DNA from 4 places in the Rhodococcus sp. 320_ES genome. Region 1 is predicted to be linked to each of the others. Evidence: riboswitches for the same ligand, from Rfam matches in the RefSeq annotation. Region 1 holds a riboswitch; each other region holds the start of a gene.
What was found. Region 1 has a riboswitch for S-adenosylmethionine ahead of AC59JP_RS19070 (bifunctional o-acetylhomoserine/o-acetylserine sulfhydrylase). Riboswitches for the same ligand answer to the same signal wherever they lie in the genome.

Region 2: it holds a riboswitch for S-adenosylmethionine, as region 1 does, so the genes downstream of both, AC59JP_RS20635 (amino acid ABC transporter permease) here and AC59JP_RS19070 (bifunctional o-acetylhomoserine/o-acetylserine sulfhydrylase) in region 1, are expected to answer to the same signal.
Region 3: it holds a riboswitch for S-adenosylmethionine, as region 1 does, so the genes downstream of both, AC59JP_RS20605 (ABC transporter substrate-binding protein) here and AC59JP_RS19070 (bifunctional o-acetylhomoserine/o-acetylserine sulfhydrylase) in region 1, are expected to answer to the same signal.
Region 4: it holds a riboswitch for S-adenosylmethionine, as region 1 does, so the genes downstream of both, AC59JP_RS13610 (aminotransferase class V-fold PLP-dependent enzyme) here and AC59JP_RS19070 (bifunctional o-acetylhomoserine/o-acetylserine sulfhydrylase) in region 1, are expected to answer to the same signal.

The regions. Positions count from the first base shown of each region.
Region 1 covers NZ_JCAWAG010000005.1:292,135-299,899, reverse strand. Annotated here, with positions in the region: gene AC59JP_RS19095 (pyridoxamine 5'-phosphate oxidase family protein) at 1-481, opposite strand, end outside; gene AC59JP_RS19090 (alkene reductase) at 526-1,581, opposite strand; gene AC59JP_RS19085 (exodeoxyribonuclease III) at 1,747-2,535, opposite strand; gene AC59JP_RS19080 (Lrp/AsnC family transcriptional regulator) at 2,538-3,017, opposite strand; gene AC59JP_RS19075 (MFS transporter) at 3,039-4,247, opposite strand; SAM riboswitch class IV at 4,363-4,481, shown strand; gene AC59JP_RS19070 (bifunctional o-acetylhomoserine/o-acetylserine sulfhydrylase) at 4,649-5,995, shown strand; gene metX (homoserine O-acetyltransferase MetX) at 5,992-7,140, shown strand; gene AC59JP_RS19060 (DUF3017 domain-containing protein) at 7,142-7,381, opposite strand; gene AC59JP_RS19055 (bifunctional methylenetetrahydrofolate dehydrogenase/methenyltetrahydrofolate cyclohydrolase) at 7,420-7,765, opposite strand, start outside.
Region 2 covers NZ_JCAWAG010000006.1:13,536-21,300, forward strand. Annotated here, with positions in the region: gene AC59JP_RS20625 (ABC transporter substrate-binding protein) at 1-778, opposite strand, end outside; gene AC59JP_RS20630 (amino acid ABC transporter ATP-binding protein) at 817-1,599, opposite strand; gene AC59JP_RS20635 (amino acid ABC transporter permease) at 1,596-2,552, opposite strand; SAM riboswitch class I at 2,562-2,655, opposite strand; gene AC59JP_RS20640 (LLM class flavin-dependent oxidoreductase) at 2,699-3,808, opposite strand; gene AC59JP_RS20645 (GNAT family N-acetyltransferase) at 3,828-4,526, opposite strand; gene AC59JP_RS20650 (ABC transporter ATP-binding protein) at 4,531-5,310, opposite strand; gene AC59JP_RS20655 (taurine ABC transporter substrate-binding protein) at 5,324-6,358, opposite strand; gene AC59JP_RS20660 (ABC transporter permease) at 6,355-7,200, opposite strand; gene AC59JP_RS20665 (ANTAR domain-containing protein) at 7,478-7,684, shown strand.
Region 3 covers NZ_JCAWAG010000006.1:5,231-12,995, forward strand. Annotated here, with positions in the region: gene AC59JP_RS20590 (dipeptide ABC transporter ATP-binding protein) at 1-1,517, opposite strand, end outside; gene AC59JP_RS20595 (ABC transporter permease) at 1,514-2,398, opposite strand; gene AC59JP_RS20600 (ABC transporter permease) at 2,391-3,368, opposite strand; gene AC59JP_RS20605 (ABC transporter substrate-binding protein) at 3,370-4,998, opposite strand; SAM riboswitch class I at 5,174-5,268, opposite strand; gene AC59JP_RS20610 (LLM class flavin-dependent oxidoreductase) at 5,314-6,657, opposite strand; gene AC59JP_RS20615 (LLM class flavin-dependent oxidoreductase) at 6,654-7,571, opposite strand; gene AC59JP_RS20620 (GNAT family N-acetyltransferase) at 7,571-7,765, opposite strand, start outside.
Region 4 covers NZ_JCAWAG010000003.1:631,617-639,381, reverse strand. Annotated here, with positions in the region: gene alc (allantoicase) at 1-502, shown strand, start outside; gene AC59JP_RS13625 (YbaK/EbsC family protein) at 502-981, shown strand; gene AC59JP_RS13620 (hypothetical protein) at 978-1,463, opposite strand; gene AC59JP_RS13615 (putative leader peptide) at 1,526-1,600, opposite strand; gene AC59JP_RS13610 (aminotransferase class V-fold PLP-dependent enzyme) at 1,611-2,846, opposite strand; SAM riboswitch class IV at 2,882-2,997, opposite strand; gene AC59JP_RS13605 (Pls/PosA family non-ribosomal peptide synthetase) at 3,118-7,011, shown strand; gene AC59JP_RS13600 (M1 family metallopeptidase) at 7,008-7,765, shown strand, end outside.

The sequences.
Region 1 (7,765 bases):
TGTCGTTGGTCCCCACATCCGGCCTCTCGCCGGTGATACGCGACTTCGCGTACGCCAGCAGCGTCAACACCTTGGACCCTGGCGCGGACCAGTATTCGGCCCCCTCGGCGACCACCTTGATGAGCAGCACCTCGTCGGACGTCGGGCCATTCTCGAACCAGGCGGCTGCGCGAGAGTTCCAGAGTTCTGTGCGCTTGGCGTCGTCGGTGACCGTCTCGGCGTGACCCGACAACGACACCCAGGACGTCCCCGACTGGAACGAGACGTTCACCGACGGATCCTTGCCGATGTCGGCTACCTTGCGAGAGTCGCTCTGCGCGAAGAACCAGAGGTCGCCGTCGAATTCGGTCTCCTGCAGCGCCATCGGCCTGGACTTCAGATGGCCGTCCAGGCCGACGGTGGTGAACATGCAGAGCGATGACTTGCTCATCAGTTCGGCGACCTTGCGGACGCCGTCGGTACGTTCGGTGCTCGTTGTCATGGCGTCGGGATACCCCCGAGCGCGGCAGGTCACACCCGATCGAGCTAGGCGGTCAGCGCAGGGTAGTCGGTGTACCCCTTCGCACCGTCGGTGTAAAAGGTGGACTGATCCGGGGCGTTCTCCGAAAGATTCTCGCGCCAGCGGCGGGCGAGATCGGGATTGGCGATGGCAGGCCGACCCACCACGACCGCGTCGCCCAGACCCTCGGTGATCGCGTCCAAGGCCTCGTCACGACTGGTGATCTGTCCGAAGCCGCTGTTGACCAGCAGGGGCCCGTCGAACGACTTCCGCAGACCTTGAACCAGATCCCCGGACGGATCCTTGTGCAGGACACTGAGATAGGCGAGCCCGAGCGGTGCCAACCGCTCGACGAGGGAGGTGTACGTCGCCCGCACGTCTTCGCCGTCCTCCTCCAGTGCGTCCTGGATGTTGTGCTCGGGAGAAATCCGAAGCCCGACGCGACCGGCGCCGAGCTCGGCGGCAACAGCCTCCACGACCTCTGCCACGAAACGCGCACGGTTCTCCGGCGAGCCGCCGTAACGATCGGTCCGCTGGTTGGACGCGGGTGAGAGGAACTCGTGGAGCAGGTATCCATTGGCTCCGTGAACCTCGACACCGTCCAGACCGGCGTCGATCGCATTCTTCGACGCTGTGACGAATTCGGCTGCAACAGTTGCAAGTTCGTCTGTTCCCAGCTCACGCGGGACCGGGTAGGGCTTCTTGCCCTCGTAGGTGTGGGTCTCGCCGTCGATGGCGATCGCGCTCGGTCCGACGACTTCGTGGCCACCCGTGGTGGCTTCGTGGGTCACTCGTCCTGCGTGCATCACCTGCGCGACCACGACCCCACCCTCGCCGTGCACCGCAGTGGCGACGTTGCGCCATCCCTCGACTTGCTCGGGCGTGACGAGACCGGGCTGACCGGGGAATCCTTGGCCGGCGCGGCTCGGATACGTGCCCTCGGTGACGATGAGGCCGAGTGTGGCGCGCTGGCGGTAGTGCTCCACCACGATCGGACCGGGGACACCGTCGGTGCCCGAGCGCATTCGAGTCAAGGGGGCCATCACGAGCCGGTTGGCCAGCGAGAGGTCTCCCAGTGTCACGGGGGTGAACAGTGTCGTCGTTTCGTTGATCACGACAAGGACAACCGCGCTACCGAACGGGCCTATTCCGGGTGGAGACGACGGTCACCTTCGGTCGGTCGCTCCGCACCTGTGCGCGAATTCCGGCCCTCCAGGGCCGGAATTCGCGCACAGCGGGGGCGGACCTCAGCGATAGACCACGGTCACGGGGGCATGGTCCGACCATCGCGTGTCGTAGGTCGGCGCACGCTCGACCACGGCGTCCTTCGCGCGGTCCGCAAAGTCCGTGGTCGCGAGGTGGTAGTCGATACGCCAGCCGGCGTCGTTGTCGAACGCGCGCCCCCGGTACGACCACCAGCTGTACGGTCCGTCGACATCGGGATGCAGCTCCCGAACGACGTCGACCCACGAGCCGGACAGCAGCGCGGTGATCCACTCTCGTTCCGCGGGAAGGAAACCCGACTTGGCCCGGTTGGCCTTCCAATTCTTGAGATCTCGCTCGGTGTGCGCGATGTTCCAGTCCCCGCACATCACCGCGTCGACCCCGGTGGCTTCGAGGGTGGCCATGCGGGCAGCGAGGGCTGACATGAACCGCTCCTTGGCCTGCTGCTTCTCGGTGCCCGCCTCGCCGGTCGGCAGATACAGACTGCCGACGGTCACTCCGTCGATCACCGCTTCGATGTAGCGGCCGGCGGAGTCGAACTCGTCGCTGCCGATTCCGATCGTCACCGACTCGAACGGCTCGCGGGACAGGATGGCGACGCCGTTGCGCCCCTTCTGCGACGGCTCGGCGGACGCGAGATGCCATCCCGAGCCGAGCGCCGAGTCGAGACTCGAGACGATCTCGTCGTCCGACGCGCGTGTCTCCTGGAGACACACGATGTCGGCGTCGGATCGTGACAGCCACTCCGACATCCCTTTGCGCACTGCGGCGCGAATTCCGTTGACGTTGACCGTCGTGATGGTGTGAGACATGGTCACTTTCGTCGTGGGTCCGCGGCGCGCTCGAGGACGGGTGTGAGTCGGTAGGTGACCAACTCGCGCATCGCGATGGCCATGTTGGTGCGCTCGACGCCGGGGATGTCGAGTATGAGGCCGGCGATCCGATACAGGTCGTCGGCGTCCACGGCCACGATGCGGACGAGAAGGTCGGACGCGCCGGACAAGCCGAACACCTCGACGACCTCGGGAATGTCGGCGAGCGCGGTGGTCACGCCCGACAGACGGTGCTGATCGACCCTGATGGTCACGAACGCCAGGAGCGGGTAGCCGAGAGCGCTGGGGTTGACTCGTCTGTCGATCGAGCCGAGCTGACCGCCGGTGTCCCACTTGGCCAGCCGCGACTGCACCGTGTTGCGGGCCAATCCCAGCGAGTGTGCGAGCTCTACGCCCGAGGCTCTGGGCTTCTCCGAGAGTTCGAGAAGAAGGCGTGCATCGGTGGCGTCCAGTTCCGGCATGACGGAAAGTCTGCCATCCGCTCAGACGCGGGCGCGGCGATCCAGTACGACGGCAGTGGTGAGAACGCCCAATCCCAGAACTCCGAGAATCGCGCCCGCCGCCGCAGGTGCGGTGTACCCGTAACCGGCTGCGATGACGAGACCACCGATCCACGCTCCACCGGCATTCGCGAGGTTCAGCGCCGCGTGGTTGAGGGTCGCCGCGAGGGTCTGGGCGTCGCCGGCGACGTCCATCAACCGCGTCTGCAGTCCGGGGATCATCGCCGAGCACGACACGCCGATGAGGAACACGAAGATCAGCGCCGTGACGGGATTGTGGGCGGCGAAGACGAAGCCCACGAGCACGGAGACGAGCGCGATCATGCAGAGGAACAGCCCCGGCATGAGGGCCCGGTCGGCAATACGGCCGCCGAGCACGTTGCCGGCCACCATGCCGAGCCCGTAGATCATCAGGGCCACCGGCACCGCGCTGCGGGGCAGACCGGAGACGTCGGTCAGCGTCGAGCTGATGTAGGTGTAGACGGCGAACATTCCGCCGAAGCCGACCATGCCGAACAGCAGGGTCATCCACACCTGCACGCGGCGCAGTGCGCCGAGTTCCTTGATCGGATTGCTCAGGTGCAGACCCTGCAACGTCGGAACGAGCTTCCAGAGAGCGCCGACGGTGACGATGCCGATGGCCACCACCACGGCGAAGGCCGAGCGCCACCCGAAGGTCTGTCCGATGAACGACGCCGCCGGGACGCCGATGACGTTCGCCACCGAGAGCCCCATCATGACCAAGGCGACGGCCTTGGCTCGGTTGCCGGGTTCGGCGAGATGCGCGGCGACCAGTGCCGCGACGCCGAAGAACGCACCGTGCGGAAGGCCGGCGACGAACCGCGCTGCGACCAGAGTTCCGTAGGTCGGGGCCAGGACGGTGGCCAGATTGCCGATCGTGAAGGCGACCATGAGACCGATGAGCAACGTCTTGCGCTCGACGCGCGCGGCCAGTGCGGCGATCGTCGGTGCACCGACGACGACGCCGAGTGCGTAGGCGGAGATGAAGTGGCCGGCAACCGGTTCCGTCACTCCGACGCTCGACGCCATTTCGGGAAGAAGCCCCATCGAGACGAATTCCGTGGTGCCGATGCCGAATCCGCCGAGAGCCAGAGCCAGCATCGCGCCACGTCGGCTCCGGGATGTCACGTCCGGAGACTGGAGGATGTCGCGTTCGACGACCTGGGTCATGACACTTTCTCGATTCAGTAGGTAGCGCAACCATTGTCCAACCCGCGGTCGCCCATTCACGAATCGAGCAGCCGTGATTCCACTCACGGCAGGCCTCGGCTAATATCGCCGCCAAGGTCATGAGTGCCAGCATCGAGCCCCGGCTTGCTGGCCGGCAACCCTCCAGCCGCGGTGGGGTGCCCCGGGTGATTGACCGGGTTACTCGATCTACCTGATCGGGAGCAAGCGCGGGTCCGCACGACGGGCCCACTGACCGGATGCTCTCCACGGAGCAGCCATCGGAGGTTTTCTCACCATGTGTAGCTGTCCCCGATAGACCCCGACACCACACTTCTCTCTGACTTTCCCGACACCGCCGCCCGATACGGCCGCGGCGTCGACGCGACCCCGAAGGATCGACCATGACCGACATCTCCCCCGACGCTGCACCCGAAGATCCCACCGCCAACTGGAGCTTCGAGACCAAGCAGATTCACGCGGGCCAGACCCCGGACGCGGTGACACACGCCCGCGCTCTGCCGATCTACCAGACCACCTCGTACACCTTCGACAACACCGATCACGCCGCGGCACTGTTCGGTCTGGCCGAGCCGGGCAACATCTACACCCGCATCATGAATCCGACGCAAGACGCCGTCGAGCAGCGGATCGCCGCGCTCGAGGGTGGCGTGGCGGCGCTGCTGCTCGCATCGGGCCAGGCCGCGGAGACACTCGCCATTCTCAATCTCGCGGAGGCGGGCGATCACATCGTCTCGAGCCCGCGTCTCTACGGCGGTACCTACAACCTCTTCCACTACACACTGCCGAAGCTGGGCATCACGGTCTCGTTCGTCGAGGACCCTGACAACCTCGAGCACTGGCGCGGCGCCGTGCAGCCCAACACCAAGGCGTTCTACGGCGAGACCATCTCGAACCCGAAGAACGACATCTTCGACATCCCGGGTGTCGCGGACGTCGCCCACAGCGCCGGAATTCCGCTCATCGTCGACAACACCGTCGCCACCCCGTACCTCATCCAGCCGCTGAAGCACGGCGCCGACATCGTGGTGCATTCGGCGACGAAGTACCTCGGTGGGCACGGAAACGCCGTAGCGGGCGTGATCGTCGACGGCGGTACGTTCGACTGGACGCAGGGCCGCCATCCGCAGTACACGACCCCCGATCCGAGCTACCACGGCGTGGTTTTCGCCGACCTGGGAGCGCCCGCCTTCGCACTCAAGGCTCGCGTGCAGTTGCTACGCGACATCGGTGCGGCGGTCTCGCCGTTCAACGCCTTCCTCATCAGCCAGGGCATCGAGACGCTCAGCCTGCGCCTGGAACGGCACGTCGAGAACGCGGTGAAGGTTGCGAACTACCTCATCGGCCGAAGCGACGTGGTGACGGTCAACTACGCCGGCCTTCCGTCGTCGCCGTGGTACGAGCGCGGGCAGCAACTCGCCCCGCGGGGCGCCGGCGCGATCGTGGCGTTCGAGCTGGCCGGAGGGGCCGACGCGGGCAAACGCTTCGTCGATGCACTCACACTGCACAGCCATGTCGCTAACATCGGAGACGTGCGTTCTCTCGTCATCCACCCCGCGTCCACGACCCACTCGCAGCTCAGTCCCGAAGAGCAGCTCGCGTCCGGTGTCACTCCGGGTCTCGTCCGGCTGGCCGTCGGTATCGAGGGAATCGACGACATCCTCGCCGACCTCGAGGGCGGTTTCCGCGCCGCCTCGGGTGCGGCCTCGGTCGCTGCGGCGGCGTCTTGACCCTCAGCTCCACACCCGTCGCCCGTCCGGCTGCGTTTCCGCCGCCGGACGGGCAACTGGGCTTCGTGAACATCGGTGACGTCCAGCTCGAGAGTGGGCAGAGCATCCCCGACGTCACCGTTGCCGTACAACGCTGGGGTGAGGTGTCGCCCGAACGAAACAACGTCGTCCTGGTCGAGCACGCACTGACCGGCGATTCTCACGTGCACGGCCCGGCGGGTCCGGATCATCCGTCACCCGGCTGGTGGAACGACGCCGTCGGTCCGGGCGCCCCGCTCGACACCGACGAGTGGTGCATCCTGGCCACGAACGTTCTCGGTGGGTGCCGCGGCACCACCGGGCCCAGTTCGCTTGCGCCGGACGGCAATCCGTGGGGCTCACGCTTTCCCGCCATCTCCATTCGCGACCAGGTGACCGCGGAGCGACAGCTCGCCGACGCACTCGGCATCGCCAAGTTCGCGTCGGTGGTCGGCGGATCCATGGGCGGTATGCGCACGCTGGAATGGATCGTCGGGCATCCCGACCGCGTCGCGTCGGCGCTGGTGCTCGCCGTCGGTGCACGCGCCTCGGCAGATCAGATCGGTACGCAGACCACGCAGATCGCGGCCATCACGAGCGATCCGAACTGGCAGAACGGCGATTACCACGGCACGGGCCGACTTCCCGAGGCCGGGCTCGGCATCGCGCGCCGCATCGCACACCTGACCTACCGCACGGACCAGGAGCTGGACGCCCGCTTCGGCAACCGGTCACAGCAGTACGAAGACGCTCTGGACGGCGGCCGATACGCGGTGCAGAGCTACCTCGAACATCAGGCCGCCAAGCTGGTCGGCCGGTTCGACGCGGGCACCTACGTGCTGCTGTCCGAAGCGATGAATCGACACGACGTGGGCCGCGGACGCGGCGGCGTCGAGGAAGCACTACGGGCGACGACGGTTCCGACCGTGGTCGGCGGTGTCGATTCCGACCGCCTCTACCCGATTCGGCAGCAGCAGCTGATCGCCGATTCACTGCCGAACTGCGAGGGTCTGAACGTGGTGCTCTCCCGAGACGGTCACGACGGCTTTCTCACCGAAGCGGTTCCCGTGGCGTCCATGCTGGGCCGGACGATGGACCTGGCGCGGGGCGAACTGGCCGGTTCCTGAACTACCCCGTGCCCAGCGGATCGATCGAGATCGACAACCACACGATCGCGCCGCCGACGGCGGCGAGCGACACCGTGTCGAACGCGCGCGAGCGGACCGCGAGAATCCCCACGCGATCCGACGGCAGACACAACCTCAGCAGCGCCGCGAACACGATGGCGACGCCGAACAGCAGCGACCCGCGGCGCCACCGGTCGGCGAGAACGAGCACGGCGGCCGCGGCCATGATGGCCAACACCATCACGACCGGAATGCTGCGGCCGACCACGCTCTGACGCCTCACAGCTGCCGTTCTGCCCGTTCGACCACATTGGTCAACAGAAAGGCGCGCGTGAGCGGTCCGACACCGCCGGGGTTGGGCGAAAGGAACCCCGCCACCTCGGCGACGTCGGCTGCGACGTCCCCGCGCAGTCCGTCGTCGGTGCGGCTCACCCCGACGTCGATCACCGCGGCGCCGGGCCGCACCATGTCGGCGGTGATCAGACTCGGCACTCCGGCGGCCGCGATCACGATGTCGGCGCGGGAAACCTCGGCGGCCAGGTCACGAGTTCCGGTGTGGCACAACGTGACCGTCGCGTTCTCACTGCGCCGAGTCAGGATCAGCCCGATGGGTCGGCCCACCGTG
Region 2 (7,765 bases), on a different contig from region 1:
CTCCGGAGAACGTGCCGATGATCTTGGACTCACCGGTACTCGACGAGTGGTACTGCGCCGACGGGTTGGGTCCGAGGTAACCGTCGATGCGCTTCGACGACAGCGCAAGATAGTAATCCGCGGAGTTCTGGTAGTAGACGATCTCTGCCGGTGCAATTCCTTCGGCAGCGTTCTGTGCGTTCCAGTCGACCAGCAGCTGCTCCTGGTTCGTTCCGGACGAGACGCCGATCTTCTTTCCGGCGATGTCCTTTCGATCCGTGAATGTCCAGCTCGAGTCGGTGGGGACCTCCAGAGCCAGGTTGTCCAGGCGGTAGGTCGCGAAGTCGTACTTCTCCTTGCGTTCCTCGGTCACCGTCACGTTGGAGATGAACGCGTCGTTCTCGCCGGAGTCGATCTTGACGAAGTTCTGCGCCCAGTCCGCGGTCTGTCGGTCCACCTTCAGCCCGAGCACGTCGGCGAACAGGTTGGCCAGATCGATCTCCGATCCGATGACCGTCGTGTCATCCGTCGCGTAGAAGCCCAGGGGCGGAACCGATCCCGCCGTACCGGTCACGACGATGGTTCCCCGGTCCCTGATGGCCTGCGGCACTTCGGCGGCAATCGCGTCGACCTTCTCGGTGTGGATACGCCCGCTCTGCTCGGGCGAAAGATCGTAGGACACACCCTCGTTCGAGACGACGGTGCTCTCCGCCGAGGGGTCACTGCATCCGGTGGCGACGAGCGCGAGGACGGCAGCAGCGGACAGGACCGACGCGAGGCGCCGGGACGATGAAGACATGGTTCTACTTTCGTTTCTGTGTTGCGGGAGAGGAGGAATCAGAGAACGTGCGACAGGAAAGACCTGGTCCGCTCGTTCTCGGGGTTGTCGAATACGGCTGAAGGAGAACCTTGTTCGACCACGACGCCGCCGTCCATGAAGACCACGGTGTCGGCGACCTCGCGTGCGAAGCCCACCTCGTGCGTGACGATGATCAGCGTCGCGCCATCGCGAGCGAGACTGCGAATCACTTCGAGGACCTCACCGACCAACTCGGGATCGAGCGCCGAGGTCGGTTCGTCGAACAGGATGACTTTGGGCCGCAGCGCGAGTGCACGTGCGATGGCAACGCGCTGCTGCTGTCCGCCGGACAGTCTGCGCGGGTAGTCGTGCGCCTTGTCGCCGACGCCGACGCGCTTCAGCAACTCGAGGGCTTCCGGCTCGACCTCGGACCGACGTCGCTTCTGAGCCGACAGCGGAGCTTCGACGACGTTTTCGAGAACAGTCAGATGCGGGAACAGATTGAAGTTCTGGAACACGAATCCGATCTGCGAACGTTGGCGCAGAATGTCTTTCGGCTTCAGCTCGTGGAGCCTGTTTCCCTTGCGCCGGTAGCCGACCAGTTCGCCGTCGACCCGAATGGAGCCGGCGTCGATCTTCTCGAGGTGGTTCAGCGTGCGCAGAAGCGTCGACTTGCCCGAACCCGACGGACCGAGGATGGCGGTCACCTCGCCGGGGCGGACGGTGAGGTCCACGCCCTTCAGCACCTCGAGTGGGCCGTAGGACTTGTGCACTCCCCTGGCCTCGACGGCAAATCTGGAGTGTTCCAACTCGATTGTCATCGGGTCGCTCCGCGCGGTGAGAGCGGAACTCCCGCAAGTTGCCTGCGCAGCTTCTGAATCGGCGTCAGTGGCACGGTGCGCAGTGCGCCCTTGGCGTAGTGGCGCTCGACGTAGAACTGCACGACCGACAGGATCGAAGTCAAGATGACGTACCAGACCGTCGCGACCATGAGCATCGGCACGACGCGTCCACTGCGGCCGTAGATGACCTGCACTTGATAGAACAACTCGGCGATGGCCATTACCGACACGATCGAGGTGCCCTTGAACAAGCTGATGACCTCGTTGGCGGCATTCGGCAGAATACCCCGCATTGCCTGCGGCAGAACGATCTTGAAGAACTCACGCCGCTTCGGGATGCCCAGTGCGGCGGCCGCCTCGAGCTGACCCTGGTCGACCGAGATGATGCCGGCGCGAACGATCTCGGCGGAGTACGCGGCCTGATGCAGGGCAAGGCCGATGATCGCCGCCGTCGAGCCGCTGATCACGCTGTTGACGTCGAACGCGAAGAACGACGGCCCGAAGGGAATTCCCAGCGACAGCGTCTGATAGAGGTACCCGATGTTGAACCAGAAGAGCAGTTGCACGATCAGCGGAATCGATCGGAATGCCCAAATGTAGAACCAGGAAATGATCTGTAGCACCGGGTTCTGGGACAGCCGGGCAGCGGCGAGGGCGATCCCCAACGCGAAGCCGATCAACGTTCCCCAGAACGTCAGCTGAATCGTCAACCACAGCGCGGCGACGACGGACTTGGCCGTGAAGTACTGGGCAAATGTGCCCCAGTCCCAGCCGGCGTTGGTGGCGAGTCCATGGACAAATTGCGCAACCAGCACCAGTGCGGCGATGGATGTCACCCATCGCCACGGGTGCCACGTTCTGGCGACGATCAAGTTCTCGCCGTCGGCCGGGTCCGCCTTCTCGGCAGCCGGGCGCGCGTCGGTAGTGGTCACTTCGGTTCTCTCCCATCGGTCCTGGCGGTAGCACCCGCACGTGCTCGGCACGGGGTTGCTGCGACGTCGACGAGCCAGGTCTCTCGGTCGCTCTGGATGGCTAGGCAAAACCTACGCGCAGTGTCGATCCGGGTCGACAGTTCGAATCAGCGTGATTGGAAGGGCGTGGTGATTCCTCGCGAATCGAGAATGGGACGCACGCCCTCCGCGAAGTGATACGCCTCTTCGAGGTGTGGATAACCGGACAGGATGAACTCGTCGAAACCGCAATCATGATATTCGGCAATCACATTCGCGACTTCCCTGTGCGACCCGACCAGAGCTGTACCCGCTCCACCGCGAACCAGACCGACCCCGGCCCACAGGTTCGGATAGATCTCGAGGGAGTCCTTCGACCCGCCGTGCAGCGCAGCCATTCTCCGCTGCCCCTCCGACTGGGACGACGAATGCAACAGGTGGGCATCGGCGACTTGCTCGTCCGGCAGCGCGTCGAGCAGTCGCTGCGCCACCGCCCATGCCTCCTCTGAGGTGTCGCGGCTGATGGTATGCAGACGAATGCCGTAGGTGAGCTTGCGGCCCTCCTCGTCCGCAAGCGCCTGCACGCGTTCGATCTTCGCGCGTGCGTCAGCCGGAGGCTCACCCCACGTCAGGTACGTCTGCACTCTCTTGGCCGCCACCGCCAGAGCAGGATCGGACGAGCCGCCGAACCAGAACTCGGGCAACGGGTCGGGAGGCTCGGACACTCGCGCATCCGCGACCCGGAAGAACTCGCCGTCGTGGTCGACAGGTCCCTCGGTCCAGATTCGACGCACGAGATCGAGAAACTCGTCCGTGCGGGCGTAACGGCGATCGTGGTCGTTCCAATCACCGAACCGCCGCTGCTCGGCGTCGTCACCGCCGGTGACGACATTCAACAGCAGCCGGCCCTCGGAAAAGCGTTGCAGGGTTGCCGCCTGCTGTGCGGCCAACGTGGGGGGCGTCAGGCCCGGGCGGAACGCGACGAGGAATTTCAGGCGCCGGGTGCTGTGGAGCAGCGCAGCGGTGGTGAGCCACGCGTCCTCGCACCACGTTCCGGTCGGAGTCAGAACCCCTTCGTACCCGAGCCGGTCGGCTGCCTGCGCAACTTCGGTCAGGTAGCGCAGCGTGGGCCGTCGAAAACCGGCAGGTTCTGCCTTCTGCGCGGAGGCATGAGAAGAGCCGACGATGGACCGACCGTCACCGGCCGTCGGGAGGAACCAGAAGATGCGTGCGGTCACGGGTAGCTCCAGTGGGGGTCTATGGGGAAATCGGCGGTGTGCGAACCAGTGTGAGCACGGATCGTTTGCGCAGCACGAACCCCAGCGATTCGTACATCGCGATGGCGGAGTAGTTGTCCGCACGCGCGTGCAGAAACGGCACCTCGCCGCGCTCGCGGATTCCGTGTCCGACCGCCCGCACCAATCGTGCGCTCAGTCCTCGGCGGCGGTAGTCGGGATCGGTGCAGACCGCGCTGATCTCGGTCCACCCCTGCGGATGCATCCGCTCTCCGGCCAGCGCGACCAGTGCACCCGCGTCGAAAAGTCCGAGATACGTGCCCATCTCGATCGTCCGCGTCCGAAACGGACCGGGTTGGGTTCGTTCCACGAGATCCAGGATCGCCGGGACGTGCTGCGCGCCGAGGACAATGGCCTCCGCATCCGGTTCGACGGCGAGGGCAGATCCGTCCAGTTGCACCGAGCCGAACTCACCGAGCAATTCCCATCCGGCGGGCGGAATGTACGGGCCGCGCAACGCAACCTCGACGCCGGGCCCGATCAGGGCGGCGAGGTCGACGTAGTCCTGCTCGGTCATCTCCGGCGGGTGACCGACGAACCCGGCGACCTCGGTGTCGTAGCGCGCGATCCGCCCCGACCAGGTCGCGAACCGCGCATGGGCTCTGCGCAGCGACGAGCGCACCGGGTCGTCGAGCGGGTGCACGGCAGTCTCCGTCGTCATCCGATCACGTCTGCCGCGCGGCGCTCTTGACCGCATGGGCGACCTCGGCGCGCAGCGCCGCGTACTCCGAGGTGCCGCGTAGTTCGTCCGGGTCGATACCCGTGCGCGGGAGATCGGATGCGATGTCCAGAGCGATTCGTCCGGGTCGGGTCGACAGCACCACGATGCGGGAACCGAGAAACGCCGCCTCGTCTGCACTGTGCGTGACGAAGACGGCGGTCCGCCCCGTTTCGTGGCCGACTCTGCGCACATCCTCCTGCAAGCGCTCGCGCGTGAGAGCGTCCAGCGCGGCGAACGGTTCGTCGAGCAGCAACAACGGCGTCTGCGCGGCCAAGGCGCGCGCGATAGCGACTCTCTGTTGCTGACCGCCCGATACTTCCCAGACCTTCCTGTTCTCGGTTCCGGTCAGACCGACCCGTTCGAGCAGTGCATCCCGCGTGACTCGCCGCTCGGTCTTGGGTACCTGCGCGTATCGCAGCGCGAGATCGATGTTGCCGCCCACGGTCTTCCACGGAAAGAGCCTGGGCTGCTGGAACACCACTCCCGCGCCGACTCCCGGTTCCGGACGTCGACCCGAGACGGTGACCGAACCCTCGGTCGGCGCGTCGAACCCTGCCACCAATCGCAACAGTGTGCTCTTGCCACACCCCGACGCGCCGACGAGAACCAGGAACTCACCGGGCTCGATGCGCAGATCGATGGGACCGAGGGCCGTTACCGCATCTTTCCCCGACCCGTAGACCCTGGTGACGTCGTCGAGGGTGACGGACCCGTCGACTCGGATGTCACCGGAGACGTCAGTCTGTGAGGACACCGGGGAGTCCCTTCGTATAGATGGCCGACTGGAACGTCGACAGATCCGGTGCCGACGGAATCTGCTGCTGTTCGGCCAGGAACTCGGCCGCGCTGTGCAGGTTGTCGGCAATGTTCCCCGGGTTGCCGTCGGTGCCGAGCCACTCCGGCGACGTCAGCTGATCCTTGGTCAGGAAGACACCTTGCGCGAGCTGGCCTTTGGCCTCGTCCTTGCTGATTCCGATCTCGGCTGCGACGGCGGTGGCAGCGGCATCCGGGTCGCTCTGCACCAGGTCCAGAGCGCGTGCTTCGACCTTGCGCCAGGTATCGACCACCTCGGGCTTCGATGTCGCGAGCGCCGTCGACACCACACCGAGGTCGAGGGTCGGCTTCCCGTTCGCGGCCAGCTCGCGGCTGGTGATCAGTGTCGTACCGTCTGTTCGGAGTTGATCGAGGGTAGGAAGCCAGGTGTACACGGCATCGACATCCCCCCGCTCCCACGCCGCCAGAGACGCCTGTGGTTGCAGGTCGATCAGCTGGACGTCGTTGGCCGTCAGACCGGCCTGATTCAGTGCGGCCAGAAGACTGTAGTGCGCGGTGGAGGCGAAGGCCGTAGCCACTCTCTTACCCCTCAGGTCGGCGACGGACTCGATCCCGGTCTCGTTCCGGGCAACCAGCGCTTCGTTGTCGCCGGCGACGTCGAGCACGAACGCCACCTGGTACGGAATGTTCAGTGGCGCAGACAATCCGCGCGCGACCGGACTGGAGCCGATTGCACCGAAGTCGATCTGGCCGGCGATGAACGCGGTGTTGATGTCAGCGCCCGAATCGAACTTCGTCCACTCGATGTTGTAGTCGGGGAGCGCGTCCTCGAGCCAGCGATTGTTCTTCACCACGAGATCGCCGCTCGGGAACGACTGGTAGGCCAGCCGCAGCGTGGGTTTGCTGCTGTCCGAGGCGTTGTCGCCTCCGACGGCGCAACCACCCAGTGCCAGCACGAGGACCGCCGCAGCCGCGACAACACGAACCAGTGATCTCATATCTTTCCCCTCCAGGGAACAGCGCGGCGCTCTGCCGCGCGTAACAGGCCGTCGATGATCAACCCCGAGATTCCGATGGCGAAGATGCCGACCAGGACCACCGGGGTGTTGTTGTAATTGCTTGCGTCCTTGACCATTCCGCCGATGCCGGGCAGGCCGTTGAACAGTTCTGCGGCGACGACCGACGAGTACGCCATTCCGACTGCCAGTCGAATCCCGGTGAACGTCTCCGGGAGCGCCGACGGAATCACCACGTCTTTCAACACGGCGAGACGTGACGCGCCCAACGCCCGGGCTGCTTCGATCAGAGCGGTCGGTGCAGCCAGAACGGCAGCGGTGGTCGCGACCGCAGTCGGAGGCAGAGCGGCGAGCGCCAACAGCGTCACCTTGGGCGCTTCGTCGATGCCGAGCCAGATGACGAGCAGGAAGAAGTACGCGAGCGGAGGCAGTGCCCGCAGAAACGTGAGCCAGGGCTCGAGAACCTTGCGAACCCACCCCACGGTGCCCATTGCCAAGCCCAGAACGATGCCCAGCACGACACCCACGACCACACCGAGCAGAACCCGCCGCAGCGTCATGTACAGGTGCTCCCAGAGCAGGAAACCTTGGTAGCCGCGGACGCCGTCGTGCGTGGTCGAGACCGTGACGAAGGCGTCCCACACGGTGGACGGGTACGGCACGAACGTCTCGTTCCAGACGCCGGACGACGCCGCGATCTGCCAGACGACGACGAAAGTCACGAAGGACAGCAAGGGAAGAGCGACGGTGGAGACGCCGAAGGATCTGCGGGCGCGACCTTTTCGGCGTGAGAGTGATTCGGTGACGCCAAGAGACGAGGACATGTAGGGGACTTCCCACGAAGGAGGACGAGCACGCGGTCGCGACAGAAGCGGGGAGATCACCGGCAACAGGAGGCGCGCATTCGGGAATTTGTACGCGACCGAGTTCGATCACGCAACTCGCCTGTGCCGCAACCGATGATGGGGTTTCGGTCCATAGTTTTGCTCGAGCTGATTCGAATTACCGATGCATTTCGAACCACGTCGATCCGAATGCTGTGCAGGATCGTCCGCTACCGGGAGAGTGATGCGACCATCCCTGCACTCCAACGGAGTTCCCATGAGCACCACGGTCTCGCCGTCAGCGCGAACAGACATCGACATCGCCATCGGCGTACTCATCGGTGTGTACGGATACACCCGCGAAAACGCCGTGGAGGTGCTGGTGAGGCGGGCGCGCAGTCAGAACGTCGGCCTACTGCGCGCGTCCCGGAACCTGATCGCGTCCGCGCAGATTCCGACCCGGCTGCGGACGTCGCGTGACTGATTCCGATCACGTCGATCCGAATGCTGTTGCGGTGCAGAGCGCTCTGCAAAGTTCGTGGTGTCACCGCATCGCCGGGTGACG
Region 3 (7,765 bases), on a different contig from region 1:
TCGACGACCTGCCCACCGCGCATCACCAGTACTCGATCGCTGATCTGGCGAACAACCGCCAAGTCGTGGGAGATGAACAGGTAGCTCAGGTTCAGCTGGTCCTGCAGCCGCGCGAGCAGGTCGAGAATCTGAGCTTGCACCGAGACGTCCAGCGCGGACACCGGCTCGTCGAGAACGAGCAGCTCGGGATGGAGAGCGAGCGCCCGTGCGATCGCCACACGTTGGCGTTGTCCACCGGACAGGTGCGCGGGCCGACGCTCGAGATAATCGGGGGTCAATGCGACCTGATCGAGCAGTTCCGCCACTCGGTCGAGACGGTTCGAGCGGGTACCCAATCCGAAGGCGGCCAACGGCTCCGCCACGATGTCCTTCACTCGCAGCGACGGATCGAGCGACGCGTACGGGTTCTGATACACGATCTGGAAGCGCCGACGCAGCGCTCGCAATCTTGTGCCGCGCACGTCGGTGATGTCGTCACCGTCGAAATGGATCGCGCCGGCCGAGGCGTCTTCGAGTCTGAGCGCGATGCGCGCAGTCGTCGACTTTCCCGACCCGCTCTCGCCGACGATGGAGACGGTGCGGCCGCGCTCGACGTCGAAGGAGACGTCGTCGACCGCCTGCAGGCGGTGGCCCCGCCCGATCGCGAAGGTCTTGGAGACGTTGAGGAGCGAGAGCAGGGTGGACGGGGGTTGCGAACCGGATCCGGCGTCGTCCGTCCGGTCTGCCCGCGGTACCCGCACCGACGTCAAGCTCGGCGCCGCCGCGATCAGCTTTCTGGTGTAGTCGGCGCTGGGATTGTCGAGAACGTCGCGCGCGGTGCCTATTTCGACGATCTCACCGTTCTGCATGACCGCGATTCGGTCGGCGCGGTCCGCTGCGACCCCGAGGTCGTGCGTGATCAACAAGACCGAGGTGCCGTGCTCGGACGTCCGGGCGGCGAGGTGGTCGAGAATGCGACGTTGCACGGTCACGTCCAGCGCGCTGGTCGGCTCGTCGGCAATCACCAGTTCCGGCCGGCACGCGAGCGCGATGCCGATGAGCACGCGCTGGCGTTGCCCTCCGGACAGATCCTGCGGATACTGGCGCGCCCGCAACTCGGGGTTGTCGATGCCCGCCTCGTCGAGGATGCGCACGGCTTCGGTTGCGGCCGTGCGACGGTCGGCCAGACCGTGAATACGCAGGACCTCGGCCACCTGCTCGCCGACGCGCTTGACGGGGTTGAGGGAGGTGGTGGGGTCCTGCGGGACGAGACCGAGGTGGGCTCCGCGGAGCTTCTCGAACCGGCGGTGGTTCGCGTTGTCGATACGCTCACCGTCGAACGTCACCGTGCCACCGGTGATCGCACCGGAGCCGGCCAGCAGACCGATGATCGCTTGTGCGGTCGTCGATTTGCCCGAGCCGGACTCGCCCACGAGAGCGAGCACTTCACCGCGTGCGATCTCGAAGTCGACTCCGCGCACCGCTTCGGTCATACCGTAGGAGACCTTCAGGCCGTCCACGGAGAGCAGAGCGCTCATGCGCGATCACCCCGATCGAGCGCGTGCCCGACGCGGTGCGCTGCCAACACCACCACGACGATCACGAGTCCGGGAAGCGTCGTGAGCCACCAGGACGTGGCCAGAAAGTTGCGACCCTCGGATACCAGCGATCCCCATTCCGGCGTCGGCGGAACTGCGCCGAATCCGAGGAAGCTGAGCGAGGAGACGAACAGCACCGCCATACCGAACTGCACCGCGGCCAAGGCGATCACGGGCGGATAGGCGTTGCGCAGAATGTGGTTCCACAGCACCGTGTGCCACCGCGACCCCGATGCGAACGCCGCCTCGACGTACAACGACCGACGAACACGCAGTACCTCGGACCGCATGACGCGGGCGAAACTCGCGATGAGCGTGACACCGACCGCGATCGCCACGTTCACGGTGCCGAATCCCAATACGGTGACCAGGGCCAGCGCCAACAGCAACGCCGGAATCGACAGCAGAACGTCGACGAGACGCATCAGTACCGAATCGACGAAACCGCCCACGGCGCCGCTCAGGAGGCCGAGAACGGTGCCGGCGACCAACGCGATGGCGACCGCCAACAGGGTTGCGCTGAGCGACAGTCCGGCTCCGTGGACCACTCGGGTGTAGACGTCGCGGCCGATGTTGTCGGTCCCGAACCAGTGGGCGGCACTCGGGCCCTGGAGCTTGTCCGCCGGCGCGGCGCGCAGTGGGTCACCGCTCGCGAACACGGACGGCGCGACAGCGAATCCGAGCGCGACGATCAGCACGATCACCGACACTGCGACGCCCACCGTGCCTGTCACTCGGCGCAGTGATCCCCGCCGGCGGCGTGGGGTCGGTTCGGGCGCAGTGCCCACGGGCAGCTTGTCGAGAACCAGGACGTCAGACATGTGCGGCCTCCTTGCTCTTCTCGGTCTTGCTGCTGCGCTGCACTATTCGAGGATCGATCAGCGGGTAGACGACGTCCACCGCAAGCATGACGAGCACGAAGACCAGCGATGTCATCACCACGATGCCCTGCACCACGGGTATGTCCTGCGCCAGAACCGAGGTCTGCGTGAGTCGCCCGACACCGGCACGGGAGAACACGGTTTCGACGACCACCGACCCGGCCAGCAGTTCACCGACGAGCACGCCGGCGATCGTGAAGGCCGGGACGCTCGCCAACCGGAGCACGTGGCGCGTCTGAACTCGCCAGCGCGACGCCCCTTTCGCCTCCGCGGCAGCGGTGAACGGTTGGCGCCACGTGGTGGTCAAGCTGGTGGAGAGCACCTGGGCGATGACCGCTCCGGTCGGCACCGCAAGGGTGATCGCCGGAAGAACCAACGAACCGAACCCGCGATCGCCGAATGCGGGGAAGATCGGCAGTCCGAAGGAGAATGCCTGCAGCAGAAGCAGACCCACCCAGAAGGTCGGCACCGCCACTCCGAGGGGAGGCAACGACAACAGGGCCGTGCGCAACCACCGCGCACGGGTGTACGTCGCGACGAACGCGAGGCCTCCGCCGAAGACCACAGCAAGCACCAGCGCGAAGCCGGCCAGGGCCAGTGTGCTCGGCACTGCATCGAGGATGGCGGTGGTCACCGGTTGACCGGTGGAGATGGATGTTCCGAAGTCACCTCGGACCGCGTTGGTGAGCGACGTCCAATACTGCTCGAGTACCGGCTTGTCCAGGCCGTAGCGGGCCTGGAGTTCGGCGACCGCCGCCGCGTCGACCGGCGTGCCACTGCCGCCGCCGGAGTCGACGGCAATGCTGACCGGATCGGACGGAAGCAGGAACAGCACCACGAAGGAGATCGAGAAGGCCGCCCACAACACGCCGACTGCCTGCAGCACACGCAATCCGAGGTAGCGCAGCATGTCAGCTCCTACTCAGCCAGGTGTCGAAGAACTGCAGTCGGGCCGAGGCATCGAACCGCTGATCCTGCACCGCCGCACTGGCACCGACCGCCTGGGACAGCTCCACCGTCGGAATCCACAACCCGTTGTCGAGTACCTGCTGCTGAGCATCCGCCAGGATCTCACCGCGCTGGGTGGTGTCGGTGGTGCGCAACTGATCGGTCAGAGACGCGTCGAGATCGGCAATCGGGCCGCGCTGGTTCAGGTTCCGTCCGTCGACGGCGAACGACGTACGCAGGATGTCGCCGTCGGCGCGGGTGCTGTTGTAGTACGTGGCCTCGAAGTCACCGGCGTTCTGCCGGGCGATCGAATCGGGAACCGACGTCAGATCCAGCTGTGCATCGACCCCCACGTCACGCAGCTGCTGCTGGAGCAGTTCGAGAATCGCTTGGTTACCGGCGAAGACGGCGCTGAAGAGAATCTTGAAACTCAGCTTCTGCCCGGCCTTCTCGCGTATTCCGTCGGCGCCGGGATCCCACCCGGCGGCATCGAGGATCGACTTCGCCTTCTCGGGATCGAACGTCACGTCCGGAAGCGAGACGTAGGCCGGCGTCTTGCTCGCGAGTGTGCTCGTGGCCGGCTTGAAGTCGGGTCCGAGGACCGTGTCGACCAGCTGCTGCCGGTCGATCGCCGGCACGAGAGCCTTGCGCACCTCGGGGTCCGCGAGCACACCGCGTGAGACGTTGGGCTGAATTCCGAAGGGGGTGCCGGGGTTCGATGTCGTGAGGACGCGACCACCGGTTGCCTCGATGGTGGGCGCGTCCTGTGGCAGCGCGTCGCTGACGGCGTCGAGCTGGCCCGAGGACAGACTGCCGGTGCGAACACCGGATTCCGGCACCACCGTGAATTCGATCCCGTCGAGGTACGCCTCACCTGTATGTCCGAAAGCCTCTGAACCCCACAAGTATCCGGCTCGTTTGGCCAGCGTCACCGACCGGTCTTGCTGGTAGTCGGTGTAGGTGAACGGGCCGCTGCCGATGTTGCCGCCTTGGCACCGCACCTCGGGCGTCTGAGACGTGGTGGCGTCGGCCTGCAATCCGAGCTGCGACGTCGCGGACGCCTGCAAGAACTGCGCGTTGGGCGAGGAGAACGTGACCTGCGCCGTCTGCGGATCGACGACGGTGGTTCCGACGTAACCCTGAAGGTAGCTCGCGGCCAACGGAGCCTTGGCCGCGCCGACGGTGTTCACGATGGCGTCGAAGTTGTTCTTCACCGACTGCGCTGTCACCGGCGTTCCGTCGCTGAACGTGACACCGCCCTTGAGCTTGAACGTGAACACCGTTGCATCCGCACCGACCTCCCAGCTGTCCGCGAGCCACGGCACGATCTCGCCCGTGTCGGGATTCTGATCGGTGAGCGAATCGACGATTGCCCTTGTGACATAGATGGTTTGATTGGTTCCTGCCTGAGCGGGGTCCGAGCAGGTCGGCGCCGTCGAGAGCCCGTACTTCAGCGTGCCGCCTGGCTGGGCGGGGCCCGCGTCCGCGCTCTGCGTTCCGCCGGCTCCCCCGCAGGCGGTCAGTACCGTGGTGAGAGCGACGAGGCCGACGAGCGTCTTCAGAGCAGGTCTGTGTGCATGGTGAGTGGGCACCGAGGAATCTCCGTGATCGTGGTACGAGAAAGGAACGCGGCGGAGATCCGCGCGCGTGTCAGAAGAGGAGTGACCGGAGCGTCAGCTGCGACAGGTCGATGCCGACAGTCGACCGAAATCGACATGGCGACGGGCCCAGGTGTTGGTGCCGGACCCTGAGATGCAGTTCATGGTGCCTCCATCGGTCTTGGCGGTAGCACCCTCACCCGCACGCGCGGGGGGTTGCTGCGACGTCGACGAGCCAAGTCTCTCGGTCGCTCTGGATGGTGAGTCTTCATAGTATGCCGCCCCGGCGGGCGGCGCAAAACCGAAGGATCAGACGTGGTTTCGGCGAGTCAAGGGTCGGTCCAGGCCCAGGTGCTCACGCAGCGTGGAACCCTCGTACGACGTCCGGTAGGCACCGCGTTCCTGCAGTTCCGGCACCAACCAGTCGACGATCTCGTCGAGCCCGCCAGGGACGATGTACGGGGAGATGTTGAACCCGTGGCTCGCTCCGCCGCGGACCCAGCACACGAGCTCGTCGGCCACTTGGCCTGGTGTGCCGGCGAACCCGCTGCGCGACGTGGTCTCGATGACCACCTCCCTGAGCGACAGATTCTTGGCCTCCGCGAGTGCGCGCCATTCCCGCGCCACCTCGATCGGGTCGTTTCCGTCGCGGAACGCGCCCCGAGTCCCCGAGATCGCCTGTGGAACCGGATCTTCGACCGGAAGTGGGCCGTCCGGGTCGAGATACGACAGATCCTTGCCCCACACCAGCGCGGCCAAGGAGAGCGCGGTAGGACCGGTGTACTGGCCGTCCATGACCCAGCGCACCTTTTCCTCGACCTCGGATGCGTTCTCGGCCAACACGATCTGTGTCGACGGGAGCACCTTGATGTCCTCTTCGGGCCGACCTTGTGCCGCGAGCCTCGCCCTGATGTCGTCAGCGAATTCCAGTGCGTCGTCGAAATGCGTTCCGTGACGGGAGAAGATCACGTCTGCGTGCTTGGCAGCGAAGTCACGCCCTTGACCGGAATCACCGGCCTGGAAGATGACCGGATGTTCCTGTGGACTGGACGGAAGCGTCGCCGTGGCGGTGATGTCGAACTGTGGCGAGGTGTGGCGAACAGTGGCGCCGTTCGAATCCCAGAGTGCACGAGCAACATCGAGGAACTCGCCGGCCCGCTCGTACCGCAGCGCATGGTCGAGGAAGCCGCCGCGACGGAAGTTCTCACCGGTCCACGCGTTGTCGGTGGTCACGACGTTCCACCCCGCCCTGCCGCCGGACAGCACGTCGAGACCGGAGAGCCGACGAGCGAGATCGGCAGGTTCGTTGTAGGTGGTGTTCTGGGTCGCGACCAGTCCGATCTTGCGAGTGATACCCGCCAGCGCAGCCAATTGTGTGATCGCGTCGGGACGACCCGCGATGTCGAGATCGAGGATCTTCCCGTCCTGTTCCCGTAGCCGCAGTCCTTCACCAAGAAAGAATGCGTCGAACAATCCGCGTTCGGCGGTCTGGGTGATACGGCGGAACGTCTCGAAGTCGATCTGCGAGCCCGAGGCAGGATCCGACCAGATCGTGGTGTGGTTGACGCCCTGCATGAAGACACCGAAGTGGACGTGGGCGTCGGGGAACCTGTGAGGAGCGGAGTCTGCGGAACGACCGGTGTCGATGCTCATGACGCAGCTCCGAATCGGTTTGCGGGACGGGTCAATCCGAGCGACTGCCGAAGCGAGGTACCCGGTACCGGCCGATGGGCGATGCCACGTTCGAAGAGCGGTGGGAGGACGTACCGAGCGAGTGCACGCAGGTCGCGGTCCAGGTCGGTGGGCCGGAGCCGGACTCCGTCGACCTCGTCCGCAAGAGCGACGAGCCGATCGAGAAGCGAGGCCGCGGAGGCTTTGTCGACGAGGTCGACGGTGATCTCCTCTACCAGGAGAGCATCGACGGTCGGTCTGGTTCCGGACACGAGCACGACGTCGACCTGATCGGGATCCACTTCACCGTCCCGCCCGAACACCACCAGTTGCCCCTGCGGAGGTCGAGGCACGATCGACGGCCCCTTCACGGTGTACGACTCCCCCACGAAATCGATGTAGTGGAGTTTGCTCGCGTCGAGGAACCGACCGGTGGCGACGTTGCGGACCACAGCGTCATCCTCCCACGAGTCCCACAGATCCCGCACCACGGTGATCGAGTCACGCTGTTCGCGATAGAGATCCGAGCCCTCGACCACCGGCTTGCCCAGCGCCTCGGCGGCCAGAGGGTGCGAGCGTTCCGCGATCCACCCTCCGCGCCCGCGTGAGGCGTAGTCCAGCGATGCCAGCTGCGAGGAAATGTGGAACGGCTCCGAATACGTGGTCCCGGCAACCGGAACGAGTCCGATCGTGCTCGTGGTTGCGGCGACGAATGCCGCGCGGGTGATGGCATCCACCCTCTCGAAACCCTCGTGAACCGGAGAATCCTCGAACGTCACGAACGTAAATCCTGCGTTCTCGGCACCGACGACACGGGAGGTGAGAACGTCGCCGGCGACGGTGTCCTTCGGGTCGACGTCGATTCCGACGGCGAAACTGTCGGTGGCAGAGGTCATTACACAGCTCCAATGGTCTTCTCGAAGGCACGGGGCACGCCCTCGATCGGTTCGGTCCGAGGATCGAACAACGGTGTGTAGCCGGCCGCGACGTACAGGCCGACGGCTTCGGGCTGGCGCCATCCGGTCGTGAGGTAGATCCGCGAATACCCCCGAGCCCCGATCTCGGCTTCGAGTTCGGTCAGAACGCGGCG
Region 4 (7,765 bases), on a different contig from region 1:
CGGGCGTGGCCGTCCCGACCCGAAGTTCCTCGACGCCGGCCCCATCGACCTGGCGTCCCTCGAGAACGGCGGATACGTCACCGCCTGCTCGAACATGTTCTACAGCTCACCGAACAACCTTCTCTTCCCCGGACCGCCGCGCGCGATGGGCGAAGGCTGGGAAACCTCCCGCCGACGCAACGACGCCAACGACTGGGTCCAGGTACGTCTGGCAGGCGAGTCCGTCATCGCGCTGGCCGAGCTCGACACGTCGTGCTTCCTCGGAAATGCTCCCGGCGCAGCATCTTTGAAGGGACGCTGCGACGACGGCGAGTGGTTCGACCTGCTGCCGAGGACGCGCCTGCAGCCCGACACCCGGCACCGTTTCGTGCTCGATCACTCCGACCCGGTCACCGAGATCCGCATGGACATCTTCCCCGACGGCGGCATGGCGCGACTGCGCATGTTCGGACGACTGACCGACACAGCGCGCGCCGCGGCGGACGTGTCCCGAGGCGCGTGATGTCTCGGCTCCTGCATCCGAACGCAGCGCACGTCGCGGACGTTCTGATCTCACGAGGCCACCACGGGGTCATCGTGACGCAGAGCGAGCCGACGCACACCGCCGCCGAAGCTGCTGCGGCGGTGGGTGTTCCGGTCGGTGCGATCACCAAGTCGCTGGTGTTTCTGCTCGACGACGACCCGGTACTGCTGCTCGTCTCCGGCGCACACAACGTGAACCTCGAGGCGACCGGAGCACGTCTCGACGGCACGCTGGTGCGCGCACCGCTCGACGTGGTCAAGCACGCCACCGGTCAGCCGATCGGCGGCGTCGCGCCCGTCGGCCACCCGACCAACCTGCCGACCTTCGTCGACACCGATCTGGGCCTGCACCAAGAACTCTGGGCCGCGGGGGGCCACCCCAACACGCTCTTTCGCACCACCTACAGCGAGCTCCTCCGCATCACCGCAGGCTTGGCGGTCGACGTCGGGCCTGACTAGCTTGCTTTCCGGGTCGATCCGGGCTGGGCGAGACCGGCGACGGCCTCGGAGTTCAGGACCGCGCCTCGCGCCGCCAGCACCGGCAGGACGTCGTCGACGATGCGGCTGCGAACCTGGTCCTGCTCGAGAATCGGGTGCAGATTCACCCCGTCCGCGACGTCGGCGGCCTTGATGTCGGCGATCAGCCCGGCGAGGCCGGAGGCGGTGCCGACGTACAGCAACGATTGCGGAGCCGGAACCGACACCGAGTTGGCCAGGTCCTTGCGGGCGGTCCGGGCGTCGGCGGCGATGTGCGTGTCGACGTCGAGGATCACCGCGAGTTGGTCCGGGTCGTGACCGGCGGCCGCGAAGTCCTGACGCAAGCGGGAGCGCTGAGCCTGTGCCTCCGCCAGATCCGACGCCTGAATGCGCACGGTCTCGAGCGTGGGTGCGTCGACGGTGAGATCGAGAGTCCCGATGGAGACGCGGGGTGCAGTTGTCATGAGATGTCCTTGTCGCGCTGGTGGGCCCTGCTTATAAAACGCTGCGGTGCAGTCGCCGTATTTCAGGGGTGACACGCGGTGGACGAGACGCGGCACAGATCGACGTGCCTACGGGCCCATCGAGTGCTCTCGAACATGAAACTCATGCTAACCATTCGTCGCCTCCGCGCCGGAGAGTGCGTCGTACGTCACACTGCGCTCGTCCACCAGCGCCGACACCGCGTCGACCAGACGGTCGACGTCCGCGCCGGACGTTCCCAGACCGAGGCTTGCACGCACCGCACCGCGGGGAGCACCGAGCTTCGCGAGCAGCGGGTGGGCGCAGAACCGCCCGTCGCGCACGCCGATTCCGTGCTCGCCCGACAGGTACGACGCGATGCGAGCGGGCTCGAACCCGTCGACGACGAAGGTGACGATGCCGACCGTGTCCTCGATGTCGTCGAAGGCGCGCAGGAACGACACGCCGGGTATCGCCGCCAGCCCGCGTCGCAGCGTGTCGGTCAGCTCTCGCTCGTGGCCGACGGAGTCCACCGTGGTCAGGGCGGTGCATGCGGCTGCGAGCGCCACTGCTCCCAAGACGTTGGGGGTGCCGCCTTCGTGACGTTCCGGCGATGCTGCCCACGCCGTCTCGTCGACGGTCACGTCGGTGACGGCGCCGCCACCGGCGAGGTAGGGGTCGGCGGCGTCGAGCCAATCACGGTTGCCCACCAGGACTCCCGCACCGAACGGGGCATACAGCTTGTGCCCGGAGAACGCGAGGTAGTCCACACCCAGTGCTGCGATGTCGACGGCCCGATGCGGCGCCAGTTGTGCTGCGTCGACGCAGATACGGGCGCCGCACTCGTGCGCGATGGCTGCCAGCCGGGCGAGCGGAAGCACCTCACCGGTGACGTTCGACGCACCTGTGACCGCAAGCAGTGCAGCGGGTTTCGACCACAGCTCGGCGATCAGGCGCCGGCAGGTCTCGTCGAACGAGTCGGCGGCCTTCACCACGCGTCGACCGTGCCACGGCAGGAGCGTCGCGTGGTGTTCGATGTCGAGCACCACGGTGTCTCCGGGGACGCAGCGCGCCAACAGGTTCAACGAATCGGTGGTGTTGCGCGTGAAGACCACGACGTCGGTGTCGCGTGCACCGACGAAGTCCCCGACCGTCGCGCGCGCGTCCTCGTAGGCCTGCGTCGACACCTGTGAGGGGTACCCGGCGCCGCGGTGCACGGAAGCGTAGTAGGGCAACGCGTTTCGTACCGCGTCGGTGACCGCCTCGAGGGCCGGAGCACTGGCGGCGTAGTCGAAGTTGGCGTAGCGAACCGTGCGGCCGTCGAGCAGAGGAACGTCGAGATCGGCGCCCGAGACGGCGCAGGGGGTACGCAATGCGGTGGTCATGACAGAGTTCTCCCTCGGAAAGGGGACCCACGAGGAGTCCGCGCTTGCCCTGTCCCGGTTCGGGACACGGCCTGGTCGTCACCCGGAGCACCCCACCGCGGAGGAGGGTTGCCGACCAGCGAGCCGGGGCTTGATGCTGGTACTCGTGACCTGGCAGGAAGGATGACAAAGGACACGCGCGGTTGTCAACCGGGCGCAGTTGTTCACCCGCGCGCAAACTGAATGTGGGATAACACCTGCACCAGAAAAGGACCGGAAAGGCCGCCACACCTTGTCACTGCAGACCCGCATTCCCGAGACGTACCTGAGATCCGCGCAGGCCCCGCCCGCGCGGACGCTGATCGACGTGCTCGAGGACACGGCGCGGCGTTTCCCCGACGCACCCGCGATCGACGACGGTGACACCACCATCTCGTACACCGAGCTGCTCGACGCCATCGACGAGGGAGCGCAGTGGCTGGGCCGGGCCGGGGTGTGCGCGGGCGACCGCGTCGGCATCCGGATGCCGTCGGGAACGTACTCGCTGTACGCGGCGATTCTGTCGATCATCGGCGCCGGCGCGGCCTACGTCCCCGTCGACGTCGACGATCCCGACGAGCGTGCCGAGCTCGTCTTCTCCGAGGCCGGGGTCACCGCGATCGTCATGGAGTCCGGTGTCACTGCCACGGCGGCGGCCACGCCCGGAGCCGGACCGGTCCGTCGTCCCAACCCCGAGGACGACGCCTGGATCATCTTCACCTCCGGATCCACCGGCACCCCGAAGGGCGTCGCGGTCAGCAACCGGAACGCCGCGGCGTTCGTCGACGCCGAGGCACGAATGTTTCTGCAGGACAATCCGATCGGGCCCGGCGACCGCGTGTTGGCCGGACTGTCCGTCGCGTTCGACGCTTCCTGCGAAGAGATGTGGTTGGCGTGGCGGGGCGGCGCGTGTCTGGTGCCCGCTCCTCGATCGTTGGTGCGCAGCGGCATGGATCTCGGACCGTGGCTCGTGGCGCGCGACATCAGCGTCGTCTCGACGGTGCCCACCCTCGCGGCACTCTGGCCGGCCGTCACGCTCGAGGACGTTCGGTTGCTCATCTTCGGAGGTGAGGCCTGCCCGCCGGAACTGGCCGAGCGCCTTGCGGTTCCGGGACGTGAGGTCTGGAACACCTACGGCCCCACCGAGGCCACCGTCGTCGCATGCGCTGCCCTGATGGACGGCCAGGGACCGGTGCGCATCGGATTGCCCTTGGACGGTTGGGATCTCGCAGTCGTCGGACCGGACGGCGAACCGGTCGCGATCGGCGACGTCGGCGAACTGGTGATCGGCGGCGTCGGGTTGGCGCGCTACCTCGACCCGGCCAAGGACGCCGAGAAGTACGCCCCGATGCCGTCTCTCGGGTGGGAACGTGCCTATCGCAGTGGCGATCTCGTACGCCTGGAAGAAGAGGGTCTGCTGTTCCAGGGCCGCGCCGACGATCAGGTCAAGGTCGGCGGACGCCGCATCGAACTCGGCGAGGTCGACAACGCGTTGCAGGCTCTCCCGGGAGTGAGCGCGGCAGCCGCGGCGGTGCGCAAGACCGGTTCCGGCACACCGATTCTCGTCGGATATCTCGCGAGCACCGATCCAGATTTCGATCTGGCCCGCGCCCGCGAGATCCTCGTCGACCGGTTGCCCACCGCGCTGGTTCCGCGGCTCGCCCTCCTCGACGAACTGCCGACGCGTACCTCCGGCAAGGTCGACCGCAACGCGTTGCCGTGGCCGCTGCCGCGCCGACAGTCCGATGCCGTGCCCACCTCGGATCTGCACGGCACGGCGCGCTGGGTTGCCGACATGTGGACCGATGTGCTCGGCACCGAGATCGACTCACCCGACGTCGACTTCTTCGCCGCGGGCGGGGGGTCCCTCTCGGCCGCACAGCTGGTGACGAAGTTGCGCGAGAAGTTCCCGTCGGTGACCGTCGCCGAGCTCTACGACCACCCGCGCCTGGGTTCGCTGGTGAGCATGCTGGACGAGCTGGCTCCGACCGAGGCGGTCGAACCCCGGGAGGTCGTTCCGACGCCGCGAAGGGCGCAGTGGGCGCAGATCGCGGCCACGGTTCCCCTGACGACGCTGACCGGGCTGCAGTGGACGACGTGGCTGGGCGCCTCGGCCAACGTCGTGTCCGCGCTCACCCCGATCCCCTGGCTGCCGACGGTGTCCTGGTGGTGGATTCTCGCCGGGTTCCTGCTGTTCATCACGCCCATCGGCCGGATGGCGATTTCGGTGATCGGTTCGCGAATCCTGCTGCGCGGCATCGAGCCCGGCTCGTACCCACGCGGCGGCAGCGTCCATCTGCGCCTGTGGACGGCGGTACGGCTCACCGACGCGTCGGGCGCTTCCAACCTGTCCGGCGCACCGTGGATGGTCTACTACGCACGGGCGCTGGGCGCCGACATCGGGCGCGGCGTCGACCTGCACACGCTCCCGCCCGTCACCGGAATGCTGTCGCTCGGCGACGGATGCTCGATCGAGCCCGAGGTCGACCTGTCCGGGCATTGGATCGACGGCGACGTCGTGCACATCGGTCACATCACCGTCGGCGCCGGCGCTGCCGTCGGGGCGCGCTCGACGGTCATGCCCGGAGCGCAGATCGGCAAGAACGCGGAGGTCCTCGCCGGATCCGCCGTCGTCGGCAAGGTGAAGGCCGGCCAGCAGTGGGCGGGGTCGCCGGCCGCGAAAGTCGGTAAGGCCGAGCATCTCTGGCCGGCCAACACCCCACCGCGCGCGAGCCGATGGGTGGTCGCCTACGGCATCACCTCACTGTTGCTGTCGGGTCTGTCGATCCTCGCGCTCGCGTTCGGCGTCGCGCTGATCGGGTGGGGCGTGCGTGACACCACCACACTCGCCGGCGCACTCGGCCTCGGGTTGGCGTGGCTTCCGCTCGCGACGCTGCTCAGCCTGCTCGTGTACGCGGTGATCACGGTGGTCGCCGTGCGGCTGCTCTCGATCGGCTTGGTGCCGGGGTATCACGCGGTGCGCAGCCGCATCGGATGGCAGGTCTGGGCCACCGAACGCCTCATGGACGCCGCCCGCACGTTCCTCTTCCCCCTCTACGCCTCCTTGCTGACCCCGCGGTGGCTGCGACTGCTGGGCGCCGACATCGGCAAGGACGTCGAGGCGTCGACGGTTCTGCTGGTTCCCAAGTTCACCACCGTCGGCGACGGCGCGTTTCTCGCCGACGACACGATGGTCGCGAGCTACGAACTCGGCGGCGGCTGGATGCTGCTGGGCGAGGCGAAGGTGGGCAAGCGCGCGTTCCTCGGCAATTCGGGTATGGCCGGCGCCGGGCGCCGAGTGCCGAAGAACGGTCTCGTCGCGGTGCTCTCCGCGGCGCCCGCCAAGGCGAAATCGGGGTCGTCGTGGCTGGGCAGCCCGCCCGTGCGGTTGCGCCGTGCACCCCATTCGGCGGACACGGCCCGCACGTTCGACCCGCCGCGCAAGCTCAAGATCGCTCGCGCCGTCGTCGAGACGTGCCGGTTGATTCCGGTGATGGTGACGTTCGCGATCGGCTGGGGCGTGCTGGTCGGGCTGACGGCGCTCGCGTCGAGCGTCGGGTACTGGCTGGCGGCGCTGCTGAGCGGACTGGTGCTCCTCGTCGCCGGGGCGGTGGCCGCGGCCGTCTCGGCCGTCGCGAAGTGGCTCGTCGTGGGCCGCATCGGAGCCGTCGAGCATCCGTTGTGGAGTTCGTTCGTCTGGCGCAACGAGGTCGCGGACACGTTCGTCGAGACTGTCGCCGCCCCGTGGTTCGCACGCGCCGCCGAGGGCACCGCGGTGCTGAACGTGTGGTTGCGATGGTTGGGCGCCACCATCGGACGCGGCGTCTGGTGTGAGACGTACTGGCTGCCGGAAGCCGATCTGATCACCCTCGGCGACGGAGCGACGGTGAACCGTGGGTGCGTTGTACAGACACATCTGTTCCATGATCGGATCATGAGTATGGACACCGTCACCCTGGGAGCCGGTGCGACCCTCGGGCCGCACTGCGTCGCGCTTCCCGCTGCAGGTATCGGGCCCGGCGCCACCGTCGGACCCGCGTCGTTGGTGATGCGCGGCGACCGCGTGCCGGGATCCAGCCGGTGGCAGGGCAACCCGATCGCGCCGTGGGTCAAAGGAGATCCTCTGAGCGAGTCGGACGCCCGGTGAAGCCGCTGACTCCACGGTTCGAGAGCGAGGCCATCGAACCACCCATCGACCCTTACCTGCCCCAGAACGGCAATCGGGGATTCAAGGTCTCCCGTTACGACCTCGAGCTCGAGTACCGCGTGAGTGCGAACCGCTTGTCGGGCAAGGCGACGGTCAGTGCGGTCACCGTGGCGCCGCTGCAGAAGTTCTCGCTCGACTTCGGACCGGCCCTGAGCGCGTCCAAGGTGACCGTGAACGGTTCGCGCGTAAGCAAATACGCCCACCGCGACGGCAAACTGACCGTCTCGTTGAGCAAGCCCCTGGCCACCGGCGCGCCGTTCGTGGTCGTGGTCGCCTACAACGGCAACCCGCAACCGATCCGCGGACTGTGGGGGCAGGTCGGGTGGGAGGAACTCACCGAGGGGTCACTGGTCGCCAGCCAGCCGAACGGGGCCGCGTCCTGGTTCCCGTGCGACGATCACCCCAGTTCCAAAGCGAGCTACCGCATTTCGATCACCACCGACTCGCCGTACTTCGCTCTGGCCAACGGGACGTTGGTGCGCAAGCAGACCAAGTCCTCGCGCACCACCTGGGTCTACGACCAGCCGGAGCCGATGGCGTCGTACCTCGCGACCATCCAGATCGGCCCGTACGAGAAGCACACCGTGCAGTCCGACTCGGTTCCGATCTCGGCCGTGCTGCCGTCGCGCCTGACCGCGTCGTACGCTCACGACTTCGGTCGTCAGGCCGAGATGATGGACGTGTTCGTGCGGCT